2 regions of the Peribacillus sp. TH27 genome follow, and region 2 is predicted to be linked to the other one. Evidence: riboswitches for the same ligand, from Rfam matches in the RefSeq annotation. Region 2 holds a riboswitch; the other holds the start of a gene.
The links. A riboswitch is a leader RNA that binds a small molecule or an ion and turns the genes downstream of it on or off. The one in region 2 is predicted to bind FMN.

Region 1 (6,337 bases), 2.6 Mb from region 2:
CCTTGGATGTCATTGATGATCATGCTGTAATCAGTGTGAGTGATAATGGAGTAGGTATGGTGCCTGAACGCTTGAAACGAATCGGTGAACCTTTTTATTCGACGAAGGAAAGGGGCACAGGAATCGGACTTGCAATCTGCCAGAAGATTATTCACCGCCTCGACGGAGAGATGCATTTTGAAAGTGAGAAAAATAAGGGAACCACGGTTACAATTCGGATTCCGTTGGCTACTACGCTTTAACAAATGGTACTATAGAGTATATGAAAAGTTTTTTTATTAAAGGAGAACGATATGAGCGAATTACCAGCATTAGTGAACGATAGAAAGCCATTTATCCAGGAGGCCTGGAAAAAATCTGGCTTCGGCCAACTTACTCCGATTCAAACGAAAGCGATTCCTGTAATTGTACAAGGAAAAGACATCATGGCTGAATCACCCACGGGAACAGGAAAGACACTTGCTTATTTACTGCCATTGCTTGAAAAAATAGATCCTGATAAAAAATCTCCCCAAGCTTTAATTTTGGCGTCATCACGTGAATTGGTCATGCAGATTAATGAAGAAATTCGGATTTGGTCAGAAGGAAGCGGTATTTCAGGTGCAGCATTCATCGGTGGAGCTAATGTAAAACGTCAGTTGGACAAACTGAAGAAGCATCCACAGGTCATTGCTGGAACACCAGGACGGATTTATGAATTGATTGCCCAAAAGAAATTGAAGATGCACGAAGTAAAAACAATTGTCCTCGATGAAGGTGACCAATTAATTATTCCCGAGCATATGGGAACGATTAATAATATTATCAAAACTACGCTTAAAGACCGCCAAATCATGGTGTTTTCTGCAACTCTACCAGAGGAAACGGAAAAAGTGGCTCGTGGATTCATGAACGAACCAGAAATGATCAAGGTCGATAAGCATGAAAAAATGGAGTCAAAAGTAGACCATCTTTACTTTGTTGTTGAGAGACGGGAAAAGTCCAAGATTCTTGAGAAAATCACGAGGCTGAAAGATGTGAAAGCTCTTGCCTTTTTAAACGATATCGCAGAGCTGAGCGTCTTACATGAAAAGTTGAGTTATAAAGGCGTTGAAATGGGTGTCCTTCACGGTGAATCTAATAAAGTAGACCGTGAGAAAGCACTGCGCAAGCTTCGTTCAGGTAAATCTCCGATGTTGATGGCAACAGATGTGGCGGCTCGCGGACTTGATATTAAAGGACTGACAGCCGTCGTTCATATTGATATGGCTGAAAACATTGACCAATATATTCATCGATCCGGGAGAACAGGGCGTGCGGGTGCAAATGGCACGGTTATCTCAATTGTAACGGAAAGAGAAGAGCGAGAATTGAAAAAAATGGCACGTGAACTTGAGATTCCGTTAACGAAAGTAACATTCTATGGTGGAAACATCGTAGTCGAAGAATAATTTTTGAATGTAGAGATGGCCATTTAGGCTGTCTCTACTTTTTTTATCAAGACTAGGCAGATGTATTAATACATACCCTCTAAACCAATCATTAACGTCATGAATAAAATATAACAAAGAACAGCTCCCAAAATCGTTTGGTTATGAATACTTTTACCTGCTTTTAGATTTTTCAAAAGTGAAACCATATTACGAAAACACATAACGCTTATTGATGGGATAACGAACAAGTGTATAAACAATAGAGTATCATCTCCACTCATTTTCTTGTTCCCTCCTACAGTTAGAGTATATTTTGAAGAACACTCTACATGGACTTTTCTATTGTCGCAACTTGATGGGATGTCCAGTTAACCAGAAAGATCCCTACGAAGATGAGTGAACCACCTAACGCAACGTACCAGTGGATCGGTTCATCTAGCAAGATGAAACCAGATAAGACGCCAAAAAAGGGAGCTAGAAATAGAAAGGCACTCGTTTTGGTGGAATCTCCTTTTTGTAGTAGGAAAAACCAAATTGAAAATTGTACGATAGAAGCCATAATGGCTAGCCATAATAAAATGAGCATGGATGCCGTTGTGATTATGAAAAAGGGCTGTTCAAAAAGATAAGAGCCAATTAGCAGCAGTAACCCTCCGCAAAGCATTTGATAGGCTGACATGACCCAAGTGTCGATTGCGTGTCCCCAGTTTTTCATCAACAGGGTGGCGAGGGACCAGGAAATGGCTGACATCAATCCGAGAAGGGTTCCTGTTTTTAAATCAAGATGTGCCCCCATTGTGATAAAGACACCGATAAATCCTAGGAAAACCCCTGCCCATTGCTGTGGGGCGTATCTTGTTTTACAAAAGAGCGTTCCAAAAATGATAACTAATAAAGGATTCATAAACGTCAAAATCGAAAGTTCCCCTGCTGAAATGGTCCTAAGGCCTACAAAGATGCAGCCCATGACACCAGCTGTCTGGAATAAACCGATGATAGCCAATTTAGCCCAGTCTATGGTCTTGCTTGGATGAGGTCGTTTGATGAGTTTAACAATTATGGCCATGATCAAACCTGCAAGGATAAATCTTATGGCTGCAAGCAACATGGGAGAAGTATAAGCTAATCCTATTTTTCCGATAGCGAATGACGAACCCATTAAAGCAGTCGTTAAAATGACAAGTAAACCAAAAATGACTTTGTTCATCGTTTCCCCTCCAAAAATCCTTATCTATGAATAGTTAAAATTAGTATTGAATGATTGTAAAATTATAGCATATTGCTGAAGATAGGAGTTTAATAATGAGTGGAAAACACAAATGAAAACGCTTCCTTTATATGGGATATTGACATATGATAGAAATAGACATTGGTGAGGAGGAGACGGTATGGCAGAGAAATATAAGCATATTGAAACGGCAGTAATTCATGAAGGATATGACTCGAAGGAGCATTTAGGAAGCTTAACAACACCACTGTTTCAAACCTCAACATTTACTTTCGAAACGGCCGAGCAAGGAGAAAGACGTTTTGCCGGTTTAGAAGATGGATATATTTATTCGCGTCTTGGAAATCCAACGGTACAGGTGCTTGAAGACAAGATTGCGGCATTGGAGGGCGGGGAAGCAGGGCTTGCTTTCAGCTCAGGGATGGCTGCGGTATCGGCTGTGCTTTTTGCATTAACTAAAACAGATGACCACATCTTGTGTTCACAAGGATTATATGGTTGTACGTTTGGCCTCCTTCAGTTGATGAAAAGTAAATATCGTATTAATCATGATTTTTGTGATATGGATACAGAGGAACAGTTAAGGAAGATGATCCGCCCAGAAACAGCCTGCATCTATGTGGAAACCCCTATTAATCCGACAATGAAAATGATTGATTTACAAATGGTCATGAAAGTCGCGAAAGAATGCAATGTACCGGTTGTAGTCGATAATACTTTTTCGACACCTTATTTACAGAAGCCTCTTGACTATGGCTGTGATGTCGTTCTTCATAGTGCGACGAAATATCTTTGTGGACATGGAGACGTCGTTGCAGGTCTTGTAGTTGGAAAGAAAGAGTTTATCAATCAGGTAGCGGTAACGACTCAGAAAGATATCGGAGGAATTATTTCGCCGTTTGATGCGTGGCTACTACTGCGGGGGTTAAAGACTTTACCAGTTAGGATGGACCGGCACTCTTCCAATGCGTGGGAAATCTTTCGGGAGCTGAAACAGCACCCCCAGGTGAAGAATGTATATTATCCAAGGGATACTAGTTCCCCGGGCCATTATATAATGGAAAAACAGATGAAACATGGTGGAGGCCTTATCTCCTTTGAATTGCAAGGTACGAAGCAGGATGCCCAGAAATTTCTGAATAACTTGAGACTTATCAAAATAGCTGTCAGCCTAGGAGATGCCGAAACATTGATTCAGCATCCAGCTACCATGACTCACTCGGCAGTTCCTGAAGAATCCAGACATCAAATGGGTATCAGCGACCAGCTTATCCGCCTTTCAGTAGGCCTCGAAGCTTGGCAGGACATCTGGCACGATCTTCAGCAAGCCTTTTAGATGGAGTCAGACCCTATTTCCTGGTTTTTTTGATGAAAATGGTGAAGGATAAGATAAGGATTAGAACAGCCAGGATGTAGGATAAAGTGGTGATTGTCGGGTAGAGAGTGCTGTTCCGTACACCAATGCCGATGAACGCCCAGACGAAGACAAGCGGATAGCACCAATCCCGGTTTTTAACTGCGAAGACAAAGGCCAGGATTGTTGCTGCAATCATCATGACAATCGTCCAGGTTACATTAGATATCTCAAATTCTTTCCAGCTAATATAGGTGAGATAGTAAGAAATGTCAGCGATGGCTGCGACGCTTACCCAACCTAAATAAATGGAAAAAGGGAATAGGTCGAAAGAGGCATGCTCCACTTTTTTAATGTTTGTATAAATGACAATCAAGTTAATCAAAAGCTCAATAATAATGAACACTAATTTTACTTATTTAACCATTTTGAGCACATAGGAGGTCTTGAAGAAAAATATGTACATTCTTCCTTATACATAGTAAGTTCTTGTTACTAATGGTTCATTTAAGGTTAGAAATTTTACATCTTTACTTTAAGGTGATAAAATATTCAGAGATTCATAATAATTTAGTCCTTCGGGGTCGGGTGAAAATCCCAACCGGCGGTGATGAAGAAATTCTAAGCCCGCGAGCCTGATAAAGGCAGGATTTGGTGAGATTCCAAAGCCGACAGTATAGTCTGGATGGGAGAAGGACGTGTGGAACCCAAGTGTATACGTGCGCCTAATTTTTCAAAAATGAAAATTTTAGGCTTTTTAGGTATACAATTTTTCACTCATTTCTCCTGCTAACTCCTTAGGTCAATCTAAGGGGTTTTTTATATTCTATAAAAGGGGGAAAAACATGTTTACGGGAATCATTGAGGATATCGGTACCGTCCATTCCTTGAAAAAAGGAAAAAGCAGCATGGAGTTGGCGATTCGTTCTGAGAAAATCCTCGAAGATGTTCATCTGGGGGACAGTATTTCTGTCAACGGAGTTTGCTTAACGGTAACGTCCTTCACGCAAAGTCTGTTTACTGTCGACGTGATGCCAGAGACGGTCAAAGCTTCTTCAATCCGGACGTTAAAACTAGGATCACCTGTGAATCTGGAGCGTGCCATGAGTGCACAGGGCAGGTTTGGCGGCCATTTTGTTTCAGGCCATATTGATGGTACGGGAACGATAATAAAAAAAGAGCGAAAAGAAAATGCTGTGTATTATGTGATCAAATTGGAAGAAGGACTCAGTACATTTTGCATCCCAAAAGGGTCAGTTGCCATTGATGGTACGAGCTTGACAATTTTCGGGATAGAGGGAAACCTGCTTACTGTATCTCTGATTCCCCTGACTCATCAAGACACAATATTAGGGCGAAAAGCAGCTGGCGATATCGTTAACATCGAAAATGACATGATAGGGAAATATATCATACATCAAATAAAAAAAAGTGATTCAAAACCAGGACTGAATTTAGAGTTTTTGGCAGAACACGGATTTTAATTAAAGGGCGGTGTAAAAGATGTTCCATACAATAGAAGAAGCGATCGAAGACTTAAAAGCTGGTAAAGTAGTAATCGTATCCGATGATGAAGACCGTGAAAATGAAGGTGACTTTGTTGTATTGGCAGAAAAGGCAACGCCTGAAGCGATTAATTTTATGGCGACCCATGGACGCGGTTTGATTTGTACAACCATTACCGAAGAACTGGCGGCAAAATTGAATTTGCATCCTATGGTCGGTGAAAATACCGATCATCATGGAACTGCTTTTACAGTTAGTGTCGATCATAAAAGTACTTCTACAGGAATAAGTGCATTTGAAAGATCCTTGACCATTCTGGAGCTTCTTAAAGAAGATTCAGTTGCTGGGGACTTCCAACGGCCTGGTCACACTTTTCCGATTGTCGCTAAAGAAGGTGGCGTGTTAATACGGGCAGGGCATACGGAGGCATCCGTAGATTTGGCAAAGTTATGCGGGGCTGCTCCTGCAGGCGTTATTTGTGAAATCATGAATGAAGACGGGTCAATGGCACGAGTAACTGATCTAGAAGTTATCGCCGAAAAATTCGATCTTAAATTCATTACGATTGCCGAGCTAACTCGTTATCTCCAACAAAGAAAAATATATGAGAAACAGGGACTTGAATTAAATATTCCGAATGCTTGAAGGATATAAGTGGTTGAAAAATAAAAATAAGAAAAAATTGACATTTGTTTTTAAATTAGGAGGATATGGACATGGGGAAAATTATTGAAGCACAATTAATCGGATCAGGGTTGAAAGTAGGCATCGTGGTAGGAAGATTTAATGAGTTTATTACAAGCAAGCTTTTAGGAGGTGCGTTGGATGGCCTTAAGC
Region 2 (6,337 bases):
AAGTAAACCAAGATGAGTTTGTAACACTCCACGAAATAATAATTCCTCACTTATTGCTACCACTAAAGCAACAACAAAAATCATCGGGTAAGACAGACTACTGAAAATGCGTTCGTTAATCCCACCATCATCTTGATAGGATGATGGCGTCACTCTCATCATAAATAGATCAAATAGAACGACTATAATTCCTGCCGGGATACCAAATAACAAAATATTAAGGTCATTGAAGATAAATAAGTCGAAAAAAGTAGAACGATCATTAAATAAGATAATACCTAAAAAAAGGCTAACGTTAAGAGAATAATTTGTGTAAGAAACAAATTATATAGCAACTGCTTATCTGTTAGCTGTTTTATTAATTCAGCTTGCTTATTTTTCATCCCAATTTTCCTTCTTTAATAAGATAAAAGCCAATTCCTGTTTCCAAGTGGTATAAGAATTAACTTGTTCTACCTTCACTGCGGGCAATAAATCCATCATCTTATTTGCATCCATTCCACAGAAGTCGCAGCAGAAAGGATTCAACTTTTGCTGCTTTTCATCAAAGTAATTCAGAATTCCCAAACGTCGACATTCCTGAGCATATATCCAATTGAGAAATCTATGCAATTTTTCCTGATTCCGAGACTTTCTCTTTTGACAATACTCTTTCATCTCTGCCATATGCTGTAAAGGATCTTGATTTCCTGTAAGAAACTGTGTAAAAAAACGAAGCTGAATATCATTTAAGGAAAAAGATTGAGACAGCTGTTCTTTTTCAGAAAGAGTCAAATTTGCTCCTATCTTTTTTGCTTCACTCAGGAAGGAACAAACACCCTCTATTTGCAAATCGGTCGGCAATTGTTGTTCCATCAAATGAAGGGGAAGCCCTTCATCTCCTTCACTATATAATAAGACTGCTACACTTTGTTTCCGATCACGCCCCGCCCTACCTATTTCCTGCAAATAAGATTCCATTGTAGAGGGCATATGAAAATGGATAACATATCTGACATCCGATTTATTTACACCCATACCAAAAGCACTCGTTGCGCATATTATTTTTAATTGGCCAGAAATGAATTGCTGCTGAATAAGCATTCTTTGTTCCTGATCCATGCCGCCATGATAAAAATTGACGCTATCTACCCCGTTTTCCTGTAAAAATCCAGTGACGGCTTCTGCCACCTTTTTAGATGAAAAATAAATAATGCCACTCCCCGTGAATTTTCTGACAAGCTCCAGAACACGGAATAGCTTTTCTTCGTAGCTGAATAGTCTCTCAGCAAGTATGGCAATATTATCCCTATCTACAGATGATACAGTTTCTTTAGCTTGATTGATATTGAGTTTTCCAATGATATCTTTCCGCACTTCTTTTGTTGCAGTTGCCGTTAAGGCAAGCGTTAGTGGATTGTTCAACTCACGTCTAACTTCTCCTAAATTCAAATAATCAGGTCGAAAATCATACCCCCATTGTGAGATACAGTGTGCTTCATCAATGACAAACAAACCTATGTCTAAGGTCTTTAAAGACTTTATCACACCCTCAAGGCTAAGCATTTCAGGAGATAAAAAAATAAACCGATACATATGTAAGCGATCGAAAGCCTCCCTTTTTTGATTTAACGTCAAAAAAGAATTAAGGGTTAATACACTTTTTTCACCTCTCATTTTGAGCTGATCTGCCTGATCCTGCATTAAAGATAATAACGGGGAAACTATTAAGGTCGTCTTATTCAAAAGGTAAGCAGGCAACTGATAACACAATGACTTACCTGACCCCGTTGGCAACATCGCTAAAGTATGACAGCCAGACATCAATGATTCAATCACTTCTTTTTGTCCTGGACGGAATTTATCAAATCCAAATTTTTCTTTTAAAACATGCTCTAAATTCATCATCCATCACCCAATTTCGCAAGTACAAGCCTTATTTGGAAAAAACTAATCTGTTTATTATCAACTTCCTGTTTAATTGCCTTTAGCTGCTTGGTATTGAGTTCCTTAATTGCAGCGATGATTTTCCCTTCATCCTCATGGGATACATATTCAGCAATTGGAAAGCTTTTATCCGATAAGACAATTTCAACAAGATGATCTTCAATGGTGTTGACTTTTAAACGGCGGATTTCTGCTATTTCAAACAAAGTTTTACCTGCTTGAATATATCGAAATGTCGTTTGTGTAGAATGAGTCAAATGAGGATTGCCACTCCTTTGCCAATCACTGAATAAGGATGCCAAAATAGGGTAATCTGTTACCTGTTCTATTTCCGCAAGCATTTGATGTAACGAGTCAAGAAATGTAAAGCGCACATACTCTTCTTCTACATCTTTCCTTTTCGCAATCTGTTCAAACGTAAGTCCAATCCTGTTTACCCCTGTTAATTTCAAAATAAAAATATCTCGTTTTAAATTACTTTGCAGCTCTAATAACGATATCAGTTCTTCATAAAGATGCTGCGCAATCAACCCTCGGTCCTGGCGATTGTTTTGTAAGAATTCCTTTACAAAACATTGGATTTTGGGGTTTCGTTGTATAGGATAAAAACGTCTTTCATTGTGGACAATATGGGATATAGTTTGTATGAGTAAGTTTAATCTCCCCCAGAATATCGGGGTGATATTTTGATATTTCCAGCCATTTAAGGATGTTGGAAAAGGATTCTTCTTCAAATAATCGGTTAACTTTCTCCCGCCTTGCCCACTAATTATATAAGCATCGGTTTTATCGGTTATCTCAATGAAATTATGCTCATGAAATAGTTGAATGTTTTGATTTAATTGTTGTCGGGTAAAACGAGGTATTGTCCCAAATATATTCGTTAACCCGAATAAGTGGGCATCCTGGATTGTCTGTGACGACTTTTTGCCCTGTAGCATATGATAAATAGCATAAATAGAACGTTCGCCTTGAAATTTTTTTATTGCATATAGAATGATTACCTGTAGATAATTATTCATGGGACTCACATCCTTGTTTCAATTAACCAATTACACCTATTGTATCAAAAAACTGCAAAAATCGCCGTTTTTAATGATAAATACCATAAGAAATTGTGGCTAAATGACGAAGGAAAGCAAAGATCAAAATAATATTTTCTATATTTATCATTGACATTCCACATCATAATAGTTAGTATCAATACAATTTCTATTGAAAAGTTTGGCATTCGGTCTTACAATAGGAAAGAGATAATAATCTGAAATAAAAAGATTATCAGTTGTTAATCAACTTAGGAGGGGTTATATTCATGGCTAAATTTACAATTGTTGATAAAGAAACATGTATCGCTTGTGGAGCTTGCGGAGCAGCAGCACCGGATATATATGATTATGATGACGAAGGGATTGCATTTGTTACCCTTGACGATAACGAAGGTATCGTTGAAATTCCAGATGTACTTATAGATGACATGATGGACGCATTTGAAGGATGTCCAACAGATTCTATTAAAGTTGCTGACGAGGCATTTGACGGGGATGCACTAAAATTCGAATAAAGGTACAAGCCATTTTCAATCGAAAATGGCTTTTTTTTGCTACTTATGTCCCTTCCCCTACTAACCAAATTAAACAGACAAAAAACCGGACATAAATATCCGGTTTTTTGTGTTTCTATAGTTAATGCCATTAAGCATTTTTATATAATACTTGCTTATTGATCCATGTCTGTAATTTAATAAACAACAACATGAATACAGAAGTGATAAGCACGCCTTTAATCACATTGAAAGGTAAGATTGCCGTCGTTACGAACTTCCTTGACTCGGGTGCCGACATTGCATCCCATCCCATAAAGAAGGTATATGCCGGTAAAAAGACATAATAGTTTAAAACACTCATAACTACCGCCATGGTAACTGTACCAGCAAGTAAAGCGAAAGTCATCCCTTTTTTTGAATTGATTTTTTTAAATACATAGTAAGTTGGCAAGACGAACAGTATTCCTGCTATAAAGTTAGCGATATGCCCCACAGGTACAGCAGTCATTGTCCCTGTCATGACTAAATCCAATAGGTTTTTAAGAAATTCAACTAGAATTCCAGCCATCGGACCGAAAATCAATGCTGCCATCAGTGCTGGAATGTCACTAAAATCAACATTCAGAAAAGGTGGAAATCCTGGAAACGGAAAATTCAAAAGCATCAATAGATATGAAATGCTTCCCAACATTGCCAGTGTGACCATTTTATTCACTTTGTTCTTTTTCATAGTTCTCTCTCCTTCTTTTTCTGATCTACCCGAAAAAGAGGTTAGTGCTCCTTCATCATGTTGATGTTCAATAAAAAACCCTTTAATTCCGACCGAATTAAAGGGATAAATTAAAGGTTTCATCAAACAAACGTTCAGTAAATGACTGTTTGAACGCAATCAGGAACCTCCATCTTCTCCCATCCAGACTATACTGTCGGCTTTGGAATCACACCAAATCCTGCCCCGTAAGGCTCGCGGGCTTAGAAGAATTATTTCTTCATCACCGCCGGTGGGGAATTACACCCCGCCCCGAAGATAGACCTATAAAATTTTATTTTACAAATTCCATTATATATGACTTTCCTTTTTTTGAATAGTTTTTTTTAATTTGAAAGTTTATATGAAGATATTCATTTTTCATGGCCACCATAATTTCTTACATATCAATGTATTAAAACAAAAATTATATTGACGATTATATCAATTTTAAGATTATTTAAAATAATTGTTCTTTTTCAAACAATAGATGATAAATCCATTATTATTGCGGACTTATACAATTATTTCACTTAATAATAATTATTTTAAGCGCTTACATTAATAAATGCCAAATTGACATATTCGGCATTTCAATTGTAAAATTAACTGAAATTTAAGATAATTTTTCCCTTAGGAAGGTGTTTACACGTGTATCGGATTTTAGTAGCAGATGCCATCAAACCCGAAGGACTCGGACCGCTATCAGAGGCATCCAATATCCTTCTTATTCAAAAGACAGTAGAAGAAGCAGCAAACGAACTTGCTGAGATTGATGCAATACTTGTTAGAAGCGCAACAAAAGTTACGGAAGATTTAATGAACCGTATGCCACAGTTGAAAATTATTGCACGAGCTGGTGTCGGCGTTGATAATATTGACATCCCTGCTGCGACTAAACGTGGGATTGTCGTCGTTAATGCACCTGATGGCAATACCATTTCAACAGCTGAACATACATTTGCAATGATGGCTTCACTAATGCGCCACATTCCGCAAGCATATGCATCTCTGAAGAATGGGGAGTGGAAACGTTCTTCTTATACTGGAACAGAACTACGCGGTAAAACATTAGGTATAGTGGGTTTTGGACGTATCGGAGGAGAAATCGCCAAACGCGCAAAAGTTTTTGGTATGGAAGTCATTGTATTTGACCCATTCTTAACTGCTGATCGTGCAAAAAAAATGTCTGTCATTTCCCTGCCGTTAGATGAGTTACTTCCTAAAGCAGACATTATTACTGTTCATACACCTCTGACGAATGAAACTAGAGGATTAATAAATAAAGAAAAACTACTTACCTGTAAAAAGGGTGTTTATGTATTAAATTGTGCCCGTGGCGGAATTCTTGACGAAGATGATTTATATGAAATGATTGTTAAAGGGCATGTAGCAGGCGCAGCGTTGGACGTTTTCGTTGAAGAACCTCCGCTTGGCCATAAGCTACTTGAACTTGATAATGTCATTGCTACACCTCATTTAGGTGCTTCTACAAAAGAAGCTCAATTAAATGTTGCAGTACAGGTTGCACAAGAAGTGCTGACTTATTTTGAGGGAAATCCAGTTTCAAGTTCTATCAACCTTCCAGCCATTTCTAAAGAAGTGTTTGAAAAGGTTCAGCCATTTTATCAACTCGTACAGCAAATGGGATCAATTGCATCTCAATGTATGAAAGAAGGCATCCAAGAGATTTCCGTTACATATGCGGGAGAATCATTGGACTTTGATACAGCGATTTTGACAAAAAGTTTAATATCAGGCTTCTTTAAATCAAGAGTTGACGCTTCGGTCAATGAAGTGAATGCCTTGCTGATTGCAAAAGAGCGCGGTATTACCGTTGGCGAAAAAATCTCTGCAGACTCTTTAGGATATTCTAACCTGATTAGCCTTAAAGTAAAAGGTGATAACCGTGAACTAACAATCAGTGGCACTTACATTGAAAATTATGGTTCTCGTATTGTAAATTTGAATGGCTTCAAAATCGACTTCCATCCGGAAGAAAATTTACTATATATCCAACACACCGATAAACCTGGTGTAATTGGTAATGTAGGTAAGATACTTGGTGATCATGAAGTGAATATTGCAACCATGCAGGTAGGTCGAAAAGAAGCTGGCGG

Region 1: linked by a shared signal. The riboswitch ahead of ribE (riboflavin synthase) and the one ahead of JFU24_RS26020 (ECF transporter S component) in region 2 are both predicted to bind FMN.

The regions. Positions count from the first base shown of each region.
Region 1 covers NZ_JAEKEV010000002.1:2,541,420-2,547,756, reverse strand. Annotated here, with positions in the region: gene JFU24_RS13705 (ATP-binding protein) at 1-242, shown strand, start outside; gene JFU24_RS13700 (DEAD/DEAH box helicase) at 294-1,430, shown strand; gene JFU24_RS13695 (hypothetical protein) at 1,496-1,693, opposite strand; gene JFU24_RS13690 (DMT family transporter) at 1,738-2,619, opposite strand; gene megL (methionine gamma-lyase) at 2,801-3,976, shown strand; gene JFU24_RS13680 (hypothetical protein) at 3,990-4,400, opposite strand; FMN riboswitch at 4,565-4,695, shown strand; gene ribE (riboflavin synthase) at 4,840-5,478, shown strand; partial or broken gene ribB (3,4-dihydroxy-2-butanone-4-phosphate synthase) at 5,498-6,136, shown strand; gene ribH (6,7-dimethyl-8-ribityllumazine synthase) at 6,217-6,337, shown strand, end outside.
Region 2 covers NZ_JAEKEV010000002.1:5,101,517-5,107,853, reverse strand. Annotated here, with positions in the region: gene JFU24_RS26040 (CPBP family intramembrane glutamic endopeptidase) at 1-213, opposite strand, end outside; gene JFU24_RS26035 (RecQ family ATP-dependent DNA helicase) at 373-1,884, opposite strand; gene JFU24_RS26030 (helix-turn-helix domain-containing protein) at 1,884-2,948, opposite strand; gene JFU24_RS26025 (ferredoxin) at 3,239-3,487, shown strand; gene JFU24_RS26020 (ECF transporter S component) at 3,618-4,199, opposite strand; FMN riboswitch at 4,367-4,502, opposite strand; gene serA (phosphoglycerate dehydrogenase) at 4,869-6,337, shown strand, end outside.